One region of the Mesorhizobium sp. M2A.F.Ca.ET.042.01.1.1 genome, then DNA from elsewhere that is predicted to be linked to it. Evidence: riboswitches for the same ligand, from Rfam matches in the RefSeq annotation. Region 1 holds a riboswitch; each other region holds the start of a gene.
The links. Region 1 has a riboswitch for cobalamin ahead of EOA23_RS10055 (DUF1636 family protein). Riboswitches for the same ligand answer to the same signal wherever they lie in the genome.
Positions count from the first base shown of each region.

Region 1 (6,773 bases):
CGGCGCGCAGTAGTCGAGCCGGTCGAGATAGGGCACGGCCTGAAGATAGGTCTTGGCCTCGATCAGCTTCTCGGTGCCGCGGTGAAGCAGGCCGATATGCGGATCGACGCGATCAACAACTTCGCCGTCCAGTTCGAGGACCAATCTCAAAACACCGTGCGCTGCAGGGTGTTGAGGTCCAAAGTTAATGTTAAAATTACGGACGGAGGTTTCAGCCATCGTGGCGCCTCAGTTTGCCTTCGCCTTCTCATCGCCGGGCAGCACGTAGTCGGTGCCTTCCCAGGGCGAGAGGAAGTCGAAATTGCGGAATTCCTGCTTGAGCTCGACCGGCTCGTAGATGACCCGCTTGGCCTCGTCGTCGTAGCGCACCTCGACGAAGCCGGTCAGCGGGAAATCCTTGCGCAGCGGATGCCCTTCGAAGCCGTAGTCGGTGAGGATGCGGCGCAGATCGGGATGGCCCGAGAACAGCACGCCATAAAGGTCGTAGGTCTCGCGCTCGTACCAGTCGGCGCCGGGATAGACAGCGGTCAGCGACGGCACCAGCGTTTCCTCGTCGGCCTGGACCTTGAGGCGGATGCGCACATTCTGTTTCGGCGACAAAAGGTGATAGACGACGTCGAAACGCTTGGCGCGTGACGGATAGTCGGCGCCGCAAATGTCGATGATCGAGATGAACTGGCAGCGCGCATCGTCGCGTAGGAAGGTCGCCACCTCGATCAGATTGCCCGGCTCGACCGAAACGGTCAGCTCGCCATAGGCAAGCACGGCTTCGCCGATGCGGCCGGAGAGCTTCTCGCCGAGATAGGTGGAGAGTTCGTTCAACGCCAGGGTCATCGGTTCACCGTTCGATCGTGCCGGTGCGGCGGATCTTCTTCTGCAGAAGGAGAATGCCGTAGAGCAGCGCTTCGGCGCTCGGCGGGCAGCCGGGCACATAGATGTCGACCGGCACGACGCGGTCGCAGCCGCGCACCACCGAATAGGAATAGTGGTAGTAGCCGCCGCCATTGGCGCAGGAGCCCATCGAGATGACGTAGCGCGGCTCCGGCATCTGGTCGTAGACCTTGCGAAGTGCCGGCGCCATCTTGTTGGTCAGCGTGCCGGCGACGATCATGATGTCGGACTGGCGGGGAGACGCGCGCGGCGCGACGCCGAAACGCTCCGAGTCATAGCGCGGCATCGAGGTGTGGATCATCTCGACCGCGCAGCAGGCGAGGCCGAAGGTCATGAACATCAGCGAGCCGCTGCGCGCCCAGGTGATCAGCGCTTCGGTCGAGGTGACAAGGAAGCCCTTGTCGGCCAGCTCATTGTTGATTTCGAGGAAGAAGGGATCGTCCTCCCCCACCGGCCTGCCGGTGTTGGGGTCGATGATGCCCTTGGGCTTCGGCGCGACGAGGGTGCCTGAACTGTCGTTCAATCCCATTCCAGCGCTCCTTTTTTCCATTCATAGGCAAAGCCGATGGTCAGCACCGCCAGAAACACCATCATCGACCAGAAGCCGAGCATGCCGAGCTTCGAGAAGGACACCGCCCACGGGAAAAGGAAGGCGACCTCGAGATCGAAGATGATGAACAGGATCGACACCAGGTAGAAGCGGATGTCGAACTTCATGCGGGCGTCGTCGAACGAGTTGAACCCGCATTCATAGGCGGAAAGCTTTTCCGGATCGGGATTGCGATAGGCCACCAGGAAGGGGGCGATGATGAGCGCCAGACCCACGATCATCGCCACGGCGATGAACAGCACGATAGGCAGATATGAACTCAGGAGTGCGCTCATGCGGCGGCTTTCCTTCGGCGGGGCAGTTCACTTTGATTACAGCAACGAACTCTAATGCGGAAGCGTGACAGTTTAACCGCTGAACCGTTTTAAGGGAGCCCATGCTGCAACGCGGCGAGGGTTAGCGCAGCGGTTTCGGTGACGCAAGTCAAACCTTGTTCAAATCGCGGCCCTGGACGCCATATCGGAAGAAACTGGTCCGATCCGCTCCTGTTTGATTTCCTTCACTTTTCACTCCACTTTTCTCTCCTGACATATCTCCCGCCATTTGCCTGCTAGCATGGCAGGAATCACCGGCTAAAAATCCAACGGACGATCGGGGCAAGGACAGCTGATGAAGGAGAAGATCTCGCTCGCCATGGCCAGGCGCATTGCGCTTGGATCACAGGGGTTCAACGACCCTCGTCCCGCAGGGGTTCCGGATCGCCGGCACCTTGCGCGCGTGCTTTCGCGAACCGGCCTGTTGCAGATCGATTCCGTCAGCGCCGTGGTACGCGCTCATTACATGCCGCTTTATTCGCGCCTCGGCCCCTATCCGCTGGCGCTCCTCGACAACGCCGCCGTTGGCCGCAAGCGCGCGGTCTTTGAATATTGGGCCCATGAGGCATCGTTCCTGCCTGTCGAGACCTACCCCTTGCTGCGCTGGCGCATGCAGCGCGCCGAGGAGGGCGAGGAGATGTATCTCGGCCTGGCTAAATGGGGCCGTGAGCGCAAGGAGATGATCGACGATATCTATAGAGAGGTCGCCGATCGCGGGCCGATCGCCGCCTCCGACATCGAAGGCCACAAGGGCAATGGCGGCTGGTGGGGCTGGAGCGAGGCCAAGCACGCCTTCGAATGGCTGTTCTGGGCCGGGCGCATCACCACCGCCTACCGGCGCGGCTTCGAGCGCTATTACGACCTGCCGGAGCGCGTTTTGCCGCAGGCCGTGCTCGACCTGCCGGTGCCCTCGGTCGAGGAGGCGCATCGCGAATTGCTGCGCATCTCGGCCCGCGCCCACGGCATCGCCACCTATAGCGACCTCCGGGACTATTTCCGGCTGGCGCCCGGCGATACGAAGGACCGCATCGAGGAACTGGTCGAAACCGGCGAATTGCTGCCGGTGAAGGTCGAAGGCTGGGATAAGCCCGCCTATCTCCACAAGGACGCGCGAATCCCACGCCGGATAGAAGCGCGCGCCCTGCTCGCCCCTTTCGATCCCGTCGTTTTCGAACGCACGCGCACCGAAAAGCTCTTCAACTTCCGCTATCGCATCGAGATCTATACGCCGGCCGAAAAGCGCCAATACGGCTACTATGTGCTGCCCTTCCTGCTCGGCGACCGGATCGTCGCCCGTGTCGATCTGCGCGCCGACCGCCCGGCCAGCGTGCTGCGCGTCCATGCCGCCTATGCCGAGCCCGACGCGCCGCCGGAGACGGCAGCCCAGCTCTTCGAGGAGCTGAAGCAGATGCAGGGCTGGCTCGGCCTGGAGGCAATCGAAGTGACACCGGCCGGCGACCTCGGACCGGCGCTGGCCGACATCGCGGCGTCGTAGCCGCGCGTTGACAGGCGCCCAGCCGTAAGCCTAAATCTTGACCCAGACGGTCTTCTCCCGGCAAAGGGAGGAGCCAAGAGGGAATGCGGTGCGGGCCCAAAAACCCAAATCCGCGGCTGTCCCCGCAACTGTAAGCGACGAGCCCCGGCCGAAAACCACTGGGATGTTCCCGGGAAGGCGGCATCTGAGGCGACGACCCGCGAGCCAGGAGACCTGCCGTCTGAGACTTTAAGTATCCGAATGCCCGGCGGGTTTTCCGGGCAAGGAGCCTGGTTTTGGATCGCAACGGCAGTTTCCCGGCAAAGATCGCGGACATTTCGTCCGAGCCCGACGCGTTGGGCGGCGTGACCGTCATCGTCTGCTCATCCTGCCGCGACGAGGCCGGGTCCGATGCGCATCCGCGCGCCGGCGCGCTGCTGGCCGATGACACGCGCCGCGCCGCCTCGAGCGAAAACATCCGCATCCGCACCGTCGAATGCCTCGGCAACTGCAAGCGCCGGCTGAGCGCGGCGCTGCTGCGCGACGGCTGCTGGAGCTACGTCTTCGGCGATCTGGAGACGACCAGCGGCGCCGACCTCGTCGCCGGCGCAAAGCTCTTCGCCACCTCGGCCGACGGCCTTATCCCCTGGCGCGGCCGGCCCGATTCCCTCAAGCGCGGCCTGGTTGCCCGCATCCCTCCTCTCGACATGCTGAAGGACTGACCATGAACGCTTCCGTTTCCCGCGTGCCCTGCACCGTCGTCACCGGCTTCCTCGGCGCCGGCAAGACGACGCTGATCCGCAACCTGCTCGAGAACGCCAAGGGCAAGCGGCTGGCAATCATCGTCAACGAATTCGGCGATGTCGGCATCGACGGCGAGATCCTGAAAGGCTGCGGCGTCGACACCTGCCCGGAGGAAAACATCGTCGAGCTCGCCAATGGCTGCATCTGCTGCACCGTCGCCGACGATTTCGTGCCGGCGCTCGACCAGATCCTGTCCCGCACGCCGAAGGTCGACCACATCCTGATCGAGACTTCCGGCCTCGCTCTGCCGAAACCGCTTGTGCAGGCTTTTCAGTGGCCGACGGTGAAGAGCCGCGTGACGGTTGACAGCGTCGTTGCCGTGGTCGACGGCCCGGCGCTGGCCGACGGCCGCGTTGCCTCCGACATGGATGCGCTCCAGGCGCAGCGCGCGGCGGACGACTCGCTCGACCATGACGATCCGGTCGAAGAGGTGTTCGAGGACCAGATCGCCTGCGCCGACCTGATCATCCTGTCGAAGAGCGATCTGATGGACGCGGCGGGCTCTCAGCGCGCCAACGCCGTCATCGGCGAGCATGTGGCGCGCGCCGTGAAAATCGTGCCGACCGCGCAGGGCAAGGTCGATCCTTCGGTGCTGCTCGGCCTCGGCCTCGCCGTCGAGGACGATATCGAGAACCGCAAGACCCATCACGACGATGAGCTCGACCACGAGCATGACGATTTCGATTCCTTCGTCATCGACATCCCGTCGATCGCCAGTCCGGACGAGCTGGCCAAGCGCGTCGCCCTTGCCGCCGAGCAGGAAAATGTGCTGCGCGTCAAAGGTTTTGTCGAGGTCGGCGGCAAGCCGATGCGGCTTCTGCTCCAGGCCGTCGGCCCGCGCGTCAACCATTATTACGACCGCGCCTGGACGGCCGAGGACGACCGCCGCTCGCGGCTCGTCGTCATTGGCCTCAAGGGGCTGAACCGCCCGGCGATCGAGCGTATCCTCGCCGGCTGAGGCCAATACGAAAGGCCGACCCGAACCGCTATGCATATCCTCGCCACCACATCCGCTTCGCTCGACGATCTCGCCGAGCCGATCGACCTCAGGCAGACGCCTGCGGATGTCGTGGCGCTGTCCTTCACCGACAGCGATCTCGCCGGCCTGGCCGCTGCTTGGAAGGCCGATGCCGCGCGGCTGCCCTCGATGCGGCTGGCAGCCTTGCGCGATCTTCGCCACCCGATGTCGGTCGATCTCTGGATCGACAGCGTCGCCCGCCACGCCAGGGTCGTCCTCGTCCGCATCCTCGGCGGCTATGACTGGTGGCGCTATGGCTGCGACCAGCTCGCCGCGGTGGCGCGCGAGCGCGGCATCAAGCTGGCGCTGCTGCCCGGCGAAAGTCATGACGAGGACCAGCGGCTGATCGAAGCCTCGACCCTGCCGCGTGCGGAGCTGGACGCCCTGCTCGGCTATTTCCGCGAAGGCGGCCCGGCGAATATGGCGGCGCTGGTGCAAAGGCTGGCGCGGTTGGCCGGGTCGGATACGGTTGTTGCAGAGCCTGTCGGCGTACCGAAGGCTGGGTTTTATCAGCCGGGAGTTGGTGTCGTTGAGAAGCCTAACCTTTCAAAGGTCGGCGATCCTTCGCCCCCCTCTCTGTCCTGCCGGACATCTCCCCCTCAAGGGGGGAGATCAGCCGTCACCAGCCTCGGCGCCTTTTCTTCATCGGCATCAAAAGAGCCATCTGCAGCATCCGCGATTGGCGAAACCGTCAACGACAAAGCAATCTCCCCCCCTGAGGGGGAGATGTCCGGCAGGACAGAGAGGGGGGCGACGGAACTCGACGTCGACAATCTCGCCGTCGTCCCCATCCTCTTCTACCGCTCGATGCTGTTGGCGGCAGACGTAGCACCGATCGACGCTCTCGCGGAGGCGTTGAAGCTGCAAGGCCTGACGCCCGTGCCGATTTTCGTCTCCAGCCTGAAAGACCCGGCGTCGCTCGCCTTCGTCGAAACCGCCGTCGCCTCGCTGAACCCCGCCGCCATCATCACCGCCACCGCGTTCGCCTCCGGCGCGGAGCCCGGCGCCGAGACCCTGTTCGACCGCGCCGGCGTGCCCGTCTTTCAGGTCATTGTCGCCACGACGCGCCGCGAGGTCTGGGAGAACAACCAGCGTGGCCTGGCGCCCGCCGATCTTGCCATGCATGTCGTCCTGCCCGAGCTCGACGGCCGCATCCTGGCCGGCGCCATCTCCTTCAAGGGCGAGATCGAGACCGATCCGGCACTGGCCTTTCGCGCCTTCGCCAACCGGCCTGAGGCGAACCGCGTGGCGCAGGTCGCCAGGCGGATCGCGGCCTTTATTCGCCTGCAGCGGACGGAGCGGGCCGAGCGCAAGCTGGCGATCCTGGTTCCTGACTATCCAGGCGCCCCTGGACGGACCGGTTATGCCGTTGGGCTTGATGTGCCGTCGAGTGTGCTTGCAATGCTGCATGACCTGAAAGAACAGGGCTACGCGGTTGAAGGGATTCCGCAATCGCCGCGGGCGTTGTTGGATGCGCTGGAGGTGGGTGGGCACGGGTTAAGTTCAAAAGACTACCTGCGCTTGTCCGCGGAACTGCCGGAAGGCGCGCGTAATGCAGTCAGGGCTGCCTGGGGCAGCGCGGAAGACCAGATAGGGCTGCGCGAGGCCCCCCTCTCTGTCCTGCCGGACATCTCCCCCTCAAGGGGGGAGATTGGCAGTTCC
Region 1 covers NZ_RZRX01000048.1:21,413-28,185, forward strand. The annotation lists gene EOA23_RS10030 (NADH-quinone oxidoreductase subunit D) at 1-219, opposite strand, end outside; gene EOA23_RS10035 (NADH-quinone oxidoreductase subunit C) at 229-834, opposite strand; gene EOA23_RS10040 (NADH-quinone oxidoreductase subunit B) at 839-1,420, opposite strand; gene EOA23_RS10045 (NADH-quinone oxidoreductase subunit A) at 1,411-1,776, opposite strand; gene EOA23_RS10050 (winged helix-turn-helix domain-containing protein) at 2,111-3,310, shown strand; cobalamin riboswitch at 3,341-3,546, shown strand; gene EOA23_RS10055 (DUF1636 family protein) at 3,586-4,011, shown strand; gene cobW (cobalamin biosynthesis protein CobW) at 4,014-5,051, shown strand; gene EOA23_RS10065 (cobaltochelatase subunit CobN) at 5,082-6,773, shown strand, end outside.

Region 2 (6,773 bases), on a different contig from region 1:
GCGTAAGGCGTTCCCTTCTCCCGCAGCAACTGACGAGGCGTGATCGCCATCGCCGCGATCAGTTCGAGCAGCCGCTCGCGGCTCGGCGGCGTCTTCAGATATTCGATCACCACCGGCTCCTCGCCGCTGGCGCGGATCATGGCGAGCGTGTTGCGCGAGGTGCCGCAAGCGGGATTGTGGTAGATCGTGACCGTCATGGTTCTGCTTTCAGGGGGTGGGATTGCTGAACGGTTTCGGGCTTGAGCAGCCAGCCCATCAGCGCAAGCGCGATCAGCGCGCCGAGCAGCTCGGCGACGATGAAGCCCGGCAGATCGGCCGGCCTGATGCCGGAAAAGCTGTTGGTGAGCGAGTGCCGGCGACGCCGCCGGCGAACTGCGCGGCGATATAGGCAGGGAGATCGCGGGCAGGCAGAGACCGGTTGAGGCAGAACACCAGCGAAACGGCGGGATTGAAATGCGCGCCCGAAATCGGCCCGAGGATGGTGATCAACACCACCAGCATGGCGCCGGTCGCGAGCGTGTTGCCGAGCAGCGCCAACGCGGTATCGTGCGTCAGCGTCTCGGCCATGATGCCGGAACCGACGACCGTCGCCACCAGCAGACCGGTGCCCAGGGCTTCGGCGACCAACCGGCGCAATGGATCGAAGCCGCTCATCGGTTTGCCCCGCTGGGCCAAGGGCGCGGCAGTCATTGCCTGGTCCCCTCGCCCGGCCGGCAGCAAGGCGCGGCAAGCGCCGGCGCGCAGATTTCCGGGCGGCCCGAGCAGCAATCCTCCATCAGGAACCGGATCAGGCCGGACAGCGCGTCGTACTCGGCGCTGTAGACGATCGAGCGGGCATCACGCCGCGCGGTGACGAGGCCGGACCGTTCCAGTTCCTTGAGGTGGAAGCTGACATTGGAGGGGGAGACCTCGACCTGTTCGGCGAGAGAGCCTGCGGAAATGCCTTCCGGTCCGGCAACGACCAACAGGCGCAGCAGGCGCAGGCGGGTTTCCTGCGACAGCGCGCCAAAGGCGATCAGGGCTTGACGTTCATCCACGTTTCAATAATCCTTGAAATGTTGAAATGAGGAATAGCCGACATGCTGTCTTCTGACAATCATAAAATCGCCGCCCCGATCGACCCCTCCGACCTGACCATTGGCGACCTGCTGTGCGCGCTGGCCGACTACAAGGACAGGCCACTGGTGTTCCGCTATGACGGGCGGCCGGTTAAACCGGGCTATCATGTCACCGAGGTGAAGGCGGGCCAGTTCTCGGCGCTGGATTGCGAGGCCAATCCGGAATCCTGGTCGGAGATCTTCGTCCAGCTATGGGACGTGGACGAAGGCGGGCCGGTCCATATGTCGGCCGGCAAGTTCGCTGCGATCATCCGCAAGGTCTCGGATCACGTGGCCCTCGACCAGTCGGCTAAGCTGACCTTCGAGGTCAGCGACGGCGTGCGCCCGATGGAACTGCACCGCGCGGCCCAGCCAAGCGTCGTTGGCGGCGCCATCGAGGTCGAGCTTTCGCCACGGCCGGCGAGTTGCAAGCCGCGTGACCGCTGGCTGAAGGACCAAGCGGCCGCGGGCAAGCCCTGCTGCGGAGAGAACAGCTGCTGCTGACCCGGCGAACGGCGCCTAAGCTGCGCCGCTTCAGAATCTGATCATGCCATTGTGCTGCAACAAATAGAGGCCCACGAGAATGATAGCGATCAGCGCCACCCAAACGGCTGTCCTGCTCATGCGCGAAAATCCCAGTTGATCGGCCCTCATGAACGCACGCGCCGCGGTTGCGTTCCCGATGTGCCGGGTTGCATTCCATCCGGACAGGATCAAGTCACGAATTGCCGAGGACCACGCGTCAGCCCCTCGGCGCGTTGCTGTAGAGCGCCACACCGATGCGATCGTTGCGCCGCCACCGCACCAGGGCGCGATAGATCATATCGTCGGCTGGGACCTCGAGCAGGAAGCGTTCCGGGATGTCCGTATCGGCGGCGACGCGCAACTCCGCGCCCTGCTCGTGCTGATTCCTGACCGAGCAGCCGATCCTGACGGCACCGGCAATGATCGTGGCTTCCTTGAGTACGAATTCGCGCGCATGAAGACGGCGCTCGGTCTCGGGATAATTGGCCATATCCGGCGGCTCCTAAGGCAAGGCTCTCCTCGCCACAGGGCAGCACCATAGCAGCAAGGCGTTTCCGTTCCGTTAGCGGTTGCTGAAACAGCAGGATTCGTCTTCACCGCGGCCCAAGGTCAGCAGAAAAGCTGTTTCCGGCGCTATCTCGCGCCGGCGACTCCGCTCGCGTGCAGCACCCAGCGGCGGCCGTCGCTGCGGAACTCGGTGAACGACAGCGGCTCGATGTCGATCTTCCAAACCGAGGAGAGCGGCGCGCCCAGCACATGCACGATGGCGGCGCGGATCGGCACGGCATGGGTGAGCGCGATGGTGTGCCCGCCCTCGCCGGCCAGCCGCTCCATCAGCGCGGCACCCCGCCGGGCGACGGCGGCAAGCGATTCGCCGCCATGGGGTGCAGCGTCCGGATCGGCGAACCAGGCCGCCATGCCTGCCGGGTCCTCGGCCTGCACCTGCTCGAAGCTTTTGCCAGCCCAGCGCGCGAAATCCTGCTCGGCAAGCAGCGGCTCGACCGTGGCATCCAGGCCGAGCGCCTCGGCCGTCCTGCGCGCGGCAAGCGCCGGACTTGTCCAGACGCGGTCGGCCCGGCGCAGCGACGAAGCGATCGCGCCGGCGCGATCGAGGGCGCTCGGCTCCGGCGCCTCGTCCGTCGGAAAGCGGCCCTTGCGCGCGGCCTGCGTCGCGCCGCTTGCGATCATCGTCAGGCGGGCGAACATGCCAAAACTCCGTGGTCCAGTGAAATTTCGGCCAGGCGAAGCCGCGTTGACCATTACATGTCGTTGACAGGCGAACGAAGTGCTGACAAGTGTTTTAGCGCTATAGGGATTGGAAGCCGGTGCGAGTCCGGCACGGTCGCGCCACTGTGATCGGCACCAGCCGAAAGTCAGGCCTTATCCCGCAGCCACAGTTGGATCAACGGGACGCAGCATCCCAGTAGGAGGTCAAAATGTCCGACACCACCTTCGCCCCGACCTACGGCCCGGTTGCGATTCCCGTCCGCGAGCTTCTGCCCTGGGCAATCTTCGCCGGCCTGATGCTGATGCTGATGATCTATTTCGTCGGCGCGGAAGAAGGCGCGACGTCGCTGATCCGCGGCACGGTAGTGCATGAATTCGTGCATGACGGCCGCCACCTGCTCGGCTTCCCCTGCCACTAGGAGCGTTTCAGCGAAGGCTGAACCGTCCTAAGTTTTGGTCTGACGCAATTCCGGGCGGAAAACGCTTAATTTTTCCGGGAAATTGCTTGAAGGGACTCTGACATGGTCGGAAAACTTTTGCTGCGCGGCATGCTTGTCGGGCTGGTGGCGGGGATTTTGGCGTTCGCCTTCGCTCGCGTCTATGGCGAGCCGCAGGTCGACAAGGCGATCGCCTTCGAGGAACAGCAGGCGCAGGCCGCCGGCGAGGCGCCGGAGCCCGAGATGGTCAGCCGCGCCAAGCAGGCAGGCATCGGTCTGGCGACCGGCGTGCTGGTCTATGGCGCGGCGCTTGGCGGGCTGTTCTCGCTGGTCTTCGCCTATGCCTATGGCCGGCTGGGCTCGCTCGGCCCGCGCGGCACCTCGGCGCTGCTGGCGCTGCTCGGCTTCCTTGCCGTGATCGTGGTTCCGAGCCTCAAATACCCGGCCAACCCGCCCGCAGTCGGCAATCCCGAAACCATCGCCTACCGCACCGAACTGTTCTTCATCATGATCGTCATCTCGATCGCCGCGATGGTGGCGGCGGTCGGCCTGGCGCAGCGGCTGTGGAGCAGGCTCGGCGCCTGGAATGCCTCGATCGTGGCTGGGCTCGCCTTCCTCGTCGTCTTCGCGCTGGTGAAGGCGGCCCTGCCCGACATCAACGAAGTGCCGGAGAACTTCTCGGCGACGGTGCTGTGGCAATTCCGCGTCGCCTCGCTCGGCATCCAGCTGGTGCTGTGGACCGTCGTCGGACTCGGCTTCGGCGCTGTTGCCGAGCGCGTGGTTGCAGTGCGCGACCAGCGCGGCCCCGCCCGCCGCTACGCCTGAAACCCATGCGTTGGCCGCCACGGTTCCTCGCCCTGGCGGCCAAAGCGGCTCAACGGTCGACACGACCGCTGAGCCGCTTTGGTCTTTTGTTTTCTCGCAATTCCGGACGGAAAACCGCGGCACACTTTTTCTGGAATTGCTCGGTTGCGGCACTGTTCGCCCTGCTGGCGGCAGCCTCGGCGCAGGCGCATAGTGGCTCGTCGGCTCCGCCTCCCCCGGGCATCCAGATCCCCAGCCTCACCCACGGCCAGATGGCGGTGATCGCGCGCTATCGCGGCGACATCCTCGACCTTGCCCAACGCCAGACCGTGACCGATCCGACCTTCAGGCGGCTCTACAATCACGGCAATCTGCAATTCACATACTGCCTCTGGGGCCTGATGCCGGGAAGCCTCGGCGACGAGGAAAGCCCCTTCAACGAATGCAGCCACGCCTATCTCGCCACCGCCAAGGCGCTGCTCGCCTATATGGCGACGATGCCCGCGGCCGAACGCGAGGCCAAGGCGCTGATCTCCGACATCGACGCCGACATGGTGCGCAGCGGCGCGTCCTGGATCCTGTGCCAGTACAGCGGCGAGGCCTTCAGCACCGGCGCGGTGATCGAGCCCAGATGGCAAGACATTGTCTTCCACCTACCGAGCCTGGCGGTGCTGCTGGTCACGATGGCGGCGCTGATCGCCGCCGCGTGCTCGATCTTCCGTTTGCCCTCGCCGCGGGCCGGCACCGTCTAGAACGATTCAGCGTCTCACAATATCACCGAACCGTTTCAAGTCTTTCGTGCGATCGTTTCCAGGAAAGCCAGAACGCGCGACCAAGTCAGTTCGGCTGCGGGCGCATTATAGTCCGGCAGCGCCCGATCGGTGTAGAAATGGCCGATCCCCGGATAGGTGAAAATCTCCGCCTTGACTTGGCTGCGCTTTGCCGCCGCCGACCAGCCGGCAACTTGTTCAGGCAGCGCAAACGCATCCGGGTCGGCGACGTGGACCGCGACCGGAATGTGTCGACGAACATTTGTGGGAATATCGGCAAGGCCATGCAGCAGCACAACGCCCGCGGCAGCGATTCTTTCTGGCCAAACGGCACTTACCACCCCAGCTCCCATCGAATGGCCTGCGAGCACCGCGTCTCGAGAAGTCTGGAGGAGCGCCGCCCTGGCACGGCCGCAGATGATTTCCCACCCGACCTTGCCCATCAGGTCAAGCCCTTCGTCGACCGACGGCGCCGTTAATCCCGCGTACAGGTCCGGCGTCACAACATCATGGCCGGCGCCTCGCATTCTCTCAGCGGCTTGCTGCTCCACCGCCCGAAGGCCCAGCACCGAGTGAAAGAGTACGATAGTAGCCATTCGCTTTCCCTCCGCCGTCCCCTAGCCGATCGCGTTGGACTCTCAGGCGCTGCTTAACTGGCTGAGGCCGGCCGACCTCCTGCGACACCAGGCGACGTAATGCGGTTCGTTGCGCTGAGCAGATCGTGCCAGGCCGGCGCGACTATTTCGAGCGTGCCCCATAGGCGGCAAGGAACGCTTCGACCGAGGCATCGGCGTGGCGCTCAAGGTCGGCTTTCGAGCGCGGGTTGCTTCCGGTGAACATGGCTTCGTTCATCGGAATCCAAAGCAGCATGCCAAAGAAATGGCTGGCCGCCAAACGAGGATCGCCGGTCTGCAACAGGCCTCGGCTGGTGAGCTTTTCAAAGCACTCCGCCACCGAGGCAAGCATGCGCTCAAAGCCTTTGTCGTACCAGCTGCGGCCAAGCTGCGGCATCCGATCGGCATTGGCGATAATCAGACGCCGGAGCCTCAGCAACTCGTCGTTCATCAGCGTCGTGGTCAATCGCCGGGCAAGCTGCTGCAGGCCGCCCTCCAGGAATTTCGCCTCGGAAAGCAGCATTGTGACGGACTCGACAACGTCGTTGACCTGAGAAGCGGTGGACTCCACGACTTCGGTGAAAAGCGTCTCCTTGTCCGTGAAGTGCTTGTAGACAGTCTGCTTGGAAGCGCTCGCCCTGGTGGCGATCTCCTCCATGCTGGTCCCATCATAGCCCTTGGCGATGAAGGCGGCGGTCGCCGCCTCGATGATCTCACGATCCTTACGGGCCGATCTGGTCTCAACAGCAATTTTCATAGCGCCCCTCTATCAGTACTAGACGGTACCGTTCCCGCATGATAGCCATCGACACAGTACTAGACTGACTAGTACCCGTCAATGAAACGGAGGTTTCAACCCGATGACCCAGATGCTCTTCCTCAATCTGCCAGTGCGCGATCTGCAGGCAGCGACCAAGTTTTATCTCGCGATCGGCGGCACGCTCAACCCGCAGTTCTCGAACGACCAGGCCAGCTCGATCATGTTCTCCGAATCGATCGGGGTCATGTTGCTGACGCACCAGCACTACAGCCAGTTCACAGCCCGGCCGATCGGCGATGCCAGGCGCGAGAGCCAGATGCTGATCGCGCTGACCGTCGACAGCAAGGACGCGGTCAACGCGGTCATGGAGAAAGGTGTTGCAGCGGGCGGTCGCGCCGATCCCAACCCGGCACAGGATCTCGGCTTCATGTTCAACCGTCACATAGAAGACCCGGATGGCAATGTCTGGGAGTTCTTGTGGATGAACCCAGCAGCCATGCAATAGACCGTCCGTATCGCCCTCTTGCCGGAATAAAGCT
Region 2 covers NZ_RZRX01000141.1:1,310-8,082, forward strand. The annotation lists gene arsC (arsenate reductase (glutaredoxin)) at 1-197, opposite strand, end outside; partial or broken gene EOA23_RS20830 (aquaporin) at 194-654, opposite strand; gene EOA23_RS20835 (metalloregulator ArsR/SmtB family transcription factor) at 687-1,037, opposite strand; gene EOA23_RS20840 (DUF6428 family protein) at 1,080-1,601, shown strand; gene EOA23_RS20845 (PilZ domain-containing protein) at 1,840-2,112, opposite strand; gene EOA23_RS20850 (histidine phosphatase family protein) at 2,256-2,828, opposite strand; adenosylcobalamin (AdoCbl) riboswitch at 2,934-3,009, shown strand; gene EOA23_RS20855 (CbtB domain-containing protein) at 3,059-3,268, shown strand; gene EOA23_RS20860 (CbtA family protein) at 3,371-4,111, shown strand; gene EOA23_RS20865 (hypothetical protein) at 4,363-4,842, shown strand; gene EOA23_RS20870 (dienelactone hydrolase family protein) at 4,878-5,456, opposite strand; gene EOA23_RS20875 (TetR/AcrR family transcriptional regulator) at 5,599-6,231, opposite strand; gene EOA23_RS20880 (VOC family protein) at 6,335-6,739, shown strand.
Region 2: linked by a shared signal. The riboswitch ahead of EOA23_RS20855 (CbtB domain-containing protein) and the one ahead of EOA23_RS10055 (DUF1636 family protein) in region 1 are both predicted to bind cobalamin.

Region 3 (6,773 bases), on a different contig from region 1:
CTCCTCAGCCTTCAGGCGACGCTGCGCAGCGCCGGGCGACCGCCTTCGGCGAGGCGCGGACCGATGAAGGAGGTGTACCACTCGACGAACTGGATGACGCCGCCCTCATGCAACTCGGAATAGGGACCGGGCTCGTAAGCCGGCGACAGGATTCCGAGCGCGTTTTCCTCGACGATGCGGCGGTCCTGATCGTTGGTCTCGGTCCAGACATGGGTGAGTTCTGCCAGATCGTAGTCGACGCCTTCCACCGCGTCCTTGTGGACCAGCCATTTCGTCGTCACCGCGGTCTCGGTGGCGCTGATCGGCAGCACACGGAAGGTGACGGCGTGATCGATGAGGATGTGGTTCCACGTGGTCGGGTAATGGTAGTGCATCAACGTGCCGATGCGGTCGGCGGCGACGCTGGCGGACAGGTTGTTCGCCACGGCGCGCTTGCCGCTCATCGTGTAGCTGACGGCGTCGCGCAGCAGCGGCGCGCGCGTCGCGCGGTATTGCCCGGCCGGGTCGATCCGGAACCGGCTCGGCAGACCCGCCGCCTCGCATTTCGCCCAGTGCGCAAGCATTTCCGGATCGCTGTCGGCGCCTTGCACACCGGTGACCGTCGGCGCTTCCGGGAAGGTCTTGCACAGTTCCGGATGGTTGCCGGCGCAATGATAGCACTCGCGGTTGTTTTCCCAGACGAGCTTCCAGTTGCCCTTTTCGACGATCGTCGATTCGAACGCGACCTTCGCCTCGCTCAGCCGGTGCGGCAGGAGATAGGGTTCGATCATGGCGCGCATCGGCGCGAAGTCGGCCGGCTCTTTTGCCAGGCAAATGAAGATGTAGCCGCCGACGCTCTCGCAGGCGACCGGCTTCAGGCCGAACTGGCTCTTGTCGAATCCTTCCGCCATCTGGCGCGCGAACAGCAGCCGCCCGTCGAGCTCGTAAGTCCACTGATGGTAGGGACAGACCAGCTTGGCGGCGGTGCCCTTGTCGGTGTTGCACACGCGGCTGCCGCGATGCCGGCAGGAGTTGTGGAAAGCGTTGATCCTTCCCTTCTGGTCGCGGACCAGCACCACCGGATAATCGCCGATCTGAACGGTGATGTAGCTGCCTGGTTTCGGCAGCTCGCAATCATGGCCGATGAACAACCAGTCACGATACCAGATCAGCTCCATATCGAGCTTGAAATAGTCGGGATCGGTGTAGAAGGGCTGCTCAAGCGAGTAGCCCGGCTTGCGGCTCTGCAGGAGCCTCAGCATGTCGTTGCGCGCATCCATGTCCTGTCCTCGCATCAAGGACTGAACTGGTGGTGATGGAGAAGAACGACCGCCACCGGCAGGGCCGGGCACGCGCCGTCCGCCTCTTGACCGCCCACCGCGATCAGTCGAGTTCAAAATGTCTCTGGCTGGTTTCCGGGCTTTGGAGTTGCCCTCGCGGGCGGTCGCAACACCTTCCCAGGCCCATGGCCCAGTGGTCTCCCGTTGCGACCTCACTCCACCACCGTTGCGGGGGCAGCGCCGGATTTCGACCGGCTTCCCAATTCTCCGCCTCGTCGCGACGAAGCGGCACCTGAGATGGCCTGATCTAACCACGACAGCCGGTTTCCCGTCGGCATGAAAACGACATCGCATCCATGCGGCGCGACAATGGGCGGCATATTGACGGTGCTGAGTCTCGTCCTTGCGCCATGCCTCGGCTTCCAGAACTCCTCGGGACGAGCTTCAGGAAGGCTCCGATGGTTAACAGTATCAAAAAGTGACTATTAGCAGATTCTAAAATCGAACCGAACGGTTCGTTTCTGTTGACGGTGCGTACAGGATGCTGTGAACGTTGGCGCTCCGACACACTTGGTGAGCCAACTGCCGAACTCACATAAGTCCTTGATTAAACTCGATAAAAATATAGTCATAGGCATGCTTATGAAAACTTCAAGATGCGGATTCATGGTCCAGACGAAAAAACTTCGTGATTGGAATCCGGCGATCGGCTCACCCAAATCAGCGCTGTCCGAACGACGCGATTTCATTCCCAAGACACGCCGCTAGACGGACTGAATAAAAATACTGGAGTAGCAAAAATGAAAAAGATTGTTCTCACTGCCGCCGCCCTTCTGGCAATTTCCGGCAGCGCCTTTGCCGGTAGCGACAATTACAACGCGCAGGCGGCCAACCCGCCGGCCGCCACGGTCGACTCTTCTTACACAGCCTCGGTCCGCAAGTCCGAACCGGCTGAACAGAAGCCTGTCACCACGGGCGCCGACCGCAACCTTTTCGGTAACAACTGACAGCCGACTTCGAACGGCGACGGGTTTGCCCGTCGCCTCGGTCGGATCAGTAAATTCAGGAGTACTGAGATGAAAAAGATCATTCTTGCCACCGCGGCTCTCATGGCGGTTTCCTCGGCTGCTTTCGCGGGCAGCGACAATTACGGCAACAGCGGCGTCAACCAGCCGGCTCCCGCCGTGGATACGACCCGCACCTCGTCGATCGGCACCGACTCGCCGGTCTACAAGCTGCTGAATTCGTCGCGCGACGGGCAGAAGTCGGCTCCGCAGGGCGCCGACCGCGACCACTTCGGCAATCGTTAACAGCCGACCGTGATTTGAAAACAGGAGCGGCGGGCCGAGGCCCGCCGCTTTTTCTTTGCCGCAGCGGCTCTGCGCTCAGGCCGCCTTCGCTTCTTCGCGATGCAGCGTGAAGGAATGGCCGTCGGCGTCGAAAATATGCAGATCGCCGGCGCTTGCGTTGAGCCGCAGTGTCTCACCGCGCTTGACCTCGATATTGCCCGGCAGCTTGGCGACCAGCGGCAGGTCTGCGCGGCCGATATCGATATAGACGAGCTGAACCTCGCCGAGTTGCTCGATATAGTCGACCTTGCCCTCGAAAAGGTAGTCGGAACCGGTGGCGATCGCGAGATCCTCCGGCCGCACGCCGAAGCTGACCGCCGCGCCATTCGCCGAGGCAGGCGTCGCGATCGGCACCGTCGCCTTGCGGTCGCCGACATGGCTGACCACGGTCGGATTGCCGGCCTTCTCGATCTTTGCCGGCAATATGTTCATCGCCGGCGAGCCGATGAACTGGGCGACGAACAGATTGCCCGGACGCTTGTAGAGTTCCATCGGCGTGCCGACCTGCTCGACCCGGCCGTCCTTCAGCACCACGATGCGGTCCGCCAGCGTCATCGCCTCGACCTGGTCGTGCGTCACATAGATCATGGTGGTGTTCGGCATCGATTCCTTGAGCTTGGCGATCTCGATGCGGGTGGCGACGCGCAATGCGGCGTCGAGGTTCGACAGCGGCTCGTCGAACAGGAACACTTTCGGGTTGCGCACGATGGCGCGGCCGATGGCGACGCGCTGGCGCTGGCCGCCCGACATCGCCTTGGGCAGGCGGTCGAGATATTTGGTGAGCTGCAGGATTTCCGCGGCCTGCCGCACCCGCTTGTCGATCTCGGCCTTGCTTTCCTTGCCGATCTTCATCGAGAAGGCCATGTTGTCGTAGACGGTCATGTGCGGATAGAGCGCATAGGACTGGAACACCATGGCGATGCCCCGCTTCGACGGCGGCACGTCGTTCACCACCTCGCCGTCGATCTTCAGTTCGCCCCCGGTGATCTCCTCGAGCCCGGCGATCGACCGCAGCAAGGTGGACTTGCCGCATCCCGACGGTCCGACGAAGACGATGAACTCGCCGGATTTAATGTCGAGGTCGATGCCGTGGAGGATGTTAAGGTTGCCGTATGATTTCTTCACCTGGTTCAGCGTGACATCGGCCATGTTTGTCCTCTCCCGTTGATCTTTGTCTGCAAGTTCAGTCGATGCGCCCGAACCAGGCGCCGTATCCGCCGAGGCGGACCGGCCCGCTGCCAGTCTGTCCCGAAAAGCCATGTCCGGGCAAGGGCTGCAGCGCGCCTTGGCCGAGATCGATCTCGGCGGGCTTGCCGCCGAGGTTGAAGGCGCAGACGATCCGCTCATTGCCCTCGCGGCGCGTGAAGGCGACGGTATCGCCATCGCTTTCGATGAAGTCGATATCGCCCTTGCCCAGCGCCGGATGCTGGCGCCGGAAGGCGAGGAAGCGGCGGTAATGCTCGAGCAGCGAGCTTGCGTCGCCCTGCTGCACGTTGACGGCCTGGGACAGGTGCCTGCCTGGCACCGGCAGCCAGGGCTTGGCGGTCGAGAACCCGCCATTCTTGGCCGCGGCCTCCCACACCATCGGCGTGCGGCAGCCGTCGCGGCCCTTGAACTCCGGCCAGAAGCGGATGCCGTAGGGGTCCTGCAGATCCTCGAACTTCAGCTCTGCTTCGCCAAGGCCGAGTTCTTCGCCCTGGTAGATGCATACCGAGCCGCGCAGCGACATCAGAAGCGCCGAGATCACCTTCAGATAGGCGGTCGGGTCCATCTCGTTGGCGGCCCAGCGCGAGGCGACCCGCATCACGTCATGGTTGGAGAAGGCCCAGCACGACCAGCCGTCGCTGGCGACCCGGCCGAAGGCTTCCAGCACCGCGCGCACTTTCGCCGCGCTGATCTTCTCCGGCGCCAGGAAGTCGAAGGAATAGCACATGTGCACGCGCTTGCCGTCGGCGGTGTAGGCGGCGACCACTTCCAGGCCGCGCTGAGAGTCGCCGACCTCGCCGACGGCGGCCTGTGCCGGATATTCGTCCAGAAGCGCGCGGAAGCGCTCGAGGAAACCGAGATTCTCCGGCCGGCTCTTGTCGTAGATATGGTCCTGGTAGTTGTAGGGATTGACCGCGGGTGCGGTCTGGTCGTTGCGCTGTTCCGGCGGCAGCGGCGGGTTGTCCTCCAGCCCCTGGCTGTGGAAATAGAAATTGATCGTATCCAGCCGGAAGCCGTCGACCCCGCGTTCCAGCCAGAAGCGGGTGATGTCGAGCAGCGCGTCCTGGACTTCCCGGTTGTGGAAGTTGAGATCGGGCTGCTCGGCCAGGAAATTGTGCATGTAGTATTGCTGGCGGCTGGTGTCCCACTGCCAGGCCGAACCGCCGAAGATCGACAGCCAGTTGTTGGGCGGCGTGCCGTCCGGCTTGGCGTCGGCCCACACATACCAGTCAGCCTTTGGATTGCTGCGGCTGGAGCGGCTTTCCTTGAACCACGGGTGGATGTCGGCGGTGTGCGACAGCACCTCGTCGATCATCACCTTGAGGCCCAAGCGATGGGCCTCCGCCACCAGCGCGTCGAAATCGGCGAGCGTGCCGAACATCGGGTCGACATCGCAGTAGTCCGAGACGTCATAGCCGAAATCCTTCATCGGCGATTTGAAGAAGGGCGAGATCCAGATGGCATCGACGCCGAGCGAAGCGATGTAGGGCAGACGCTGAACGATGCCCTTCAGATCGCCGATGCCGTCGTCGTTGGAGTCCTGGTAGGAGCGCGGATAGATCTGATAGATCACCGCGCCCCGCCACCAGTCGCGGTCGATCGCAGGGTCTGGTCTCGAAGTCGCCTTCAAAGCCGATTGCATGTCTTCAACCTCCTTTCACCGAGCCGGCAAGCAGCCCGCGGACGAAATAGCGCTGCAGCGAGAAGAACACGATCAGCGGCACGATGATGGTGATGAATGCCGATGTCGTGAGGATTTCCCAATTGCCGCCGCGTGAGCCGAGCAGCGCGTTGAGCTTGGCCGTCAGCACGATCTGATCGGGCGCCGTGCCGAGGAAAACCATCGCCACCAGAAGATCGTTCCATACCCACAGGAACTGGAAGATGGCGAAGGAGGCAAGCACCGGGAACGACAGCGGCAGCACGATCTTGACGAAGATCTCGAAATCGCTGGCGCCGTCGATGCGCGCCGATTCCATGATCTCGCGCGGCAGGCCGGCGATGTAGCTCCTCAGCAGATAGATGGCGAAGGGCAGGCCGAAGCCGGTATGCGCCAGCCAGATGCCGAGATAGGTCTTCGACGGCACGCCGAAGAAGGTGCCGACGCCGTTATAGAGCTTGAGCAGCGGGATCAGCGACATCTGCAGCGGCACGACCAGCAGGCCGATGATGACGGCGATCAGCAGCGCTCGTCCCGGAAAGCGCATCCAGGCAAGCGCATAGGCCGCGAAGGCCGCGATCAGGATAGGGATGATCGTCGCCGGAATGGTCACGGTCAGCGAGTTCATGAACGAGCGGCCGATGCCTTCGGAAAACAGCACCGCATCGTAGTTCGCGGTGGTGAATTTCGGCGGCGCCGAGGAGGCGAAATAGACGCGCTGACCGCGGTCGCCTTCGAATGCCTTCGGCGAGGCGAGCACGAAGCTGCCATCCGCGTTTACCTGCAAGGCGACGCCGTCGCCGAGATCAGCCGCCGTGCCGGCCTTGTATTGCGTCGGCGCCGCTGCCTTGACGCCAAAGGCGCTGATGTCGCGCTTGGCGCCGTCGCCGAAGACGTTGCCTTCGATGACATATTTGCCGTCCTTCTGCGTCTGCGCCGAGGCGGCCGGCAGCCGCCCGGCCTCGGTCTGGCTGGAGCTGGCGAAGGAATTCCACCAGCCCGATGCGATGATCTGGTCCTTGTCTCGCAGCGACGAGACGAGAATGCCGAGCGTGGGGATGGTCCAGATGACGACGAAGACCAGCACGGCGATATGAACGCCGAAGCGGCTGACGAAGGACTTTCCGGTGGACGCGGCCATCTCAATGCCCTCCCGTCTCTTTGTTGGCCTGCCGGATGTTCCAGACCATGATCGGAATCACCGCGATCATGATGATGATGGCGATGGTCGCGCCGCGGCCGAAATCGCCGCCGCCGCGGAACATCCAGTCGAACATCAGATTGGCCAGCACCTGGCTG
Region 3 covers NZ_RZRX01000012.1:37,047-43,819, reverse strand. The annotation lists gene EOA23_RS03645 (aromatic ring-hydroxylating dioxygenase subunit alpha) at 12-1,259, opposite strand; cobalamin riboswitch at 1,368-1,570, opposite strand; gene EOA23_RS03640 (DUF680 domain-containing protein) at 2,060-2,266, shown strand; gene EOA23_RS03635 (DUF680 domain-containing protein) at 2,336-2,569, shown strand; gene ugpC (sn-glycerol-3-phosphate ABC transporter ATP-binding protein UgpC) at 2,645-3,757, opposite strand; gene EOA23_RS03625 (alpha-glucosidase) at 3,792-5,456, opposite strand; gene EOA23_RS03620 (carbohydrate ABC transporter permease) at 5,461-6,615, opposite strand; gene EOA23_RS03615 (sugar ABC transporter permease) at 6,617-6,773, opposite strand, start outside.
Region 3: linked by a shared signal. The riboswitch ahead of EOA23_RS03645 (aromatic ring-hydroxylating dioxygenase subunit alpha) and the one ahead of EOA23_RS10055 (DUF1636 family protein) in region 1 are both predicted to bind cobalamin.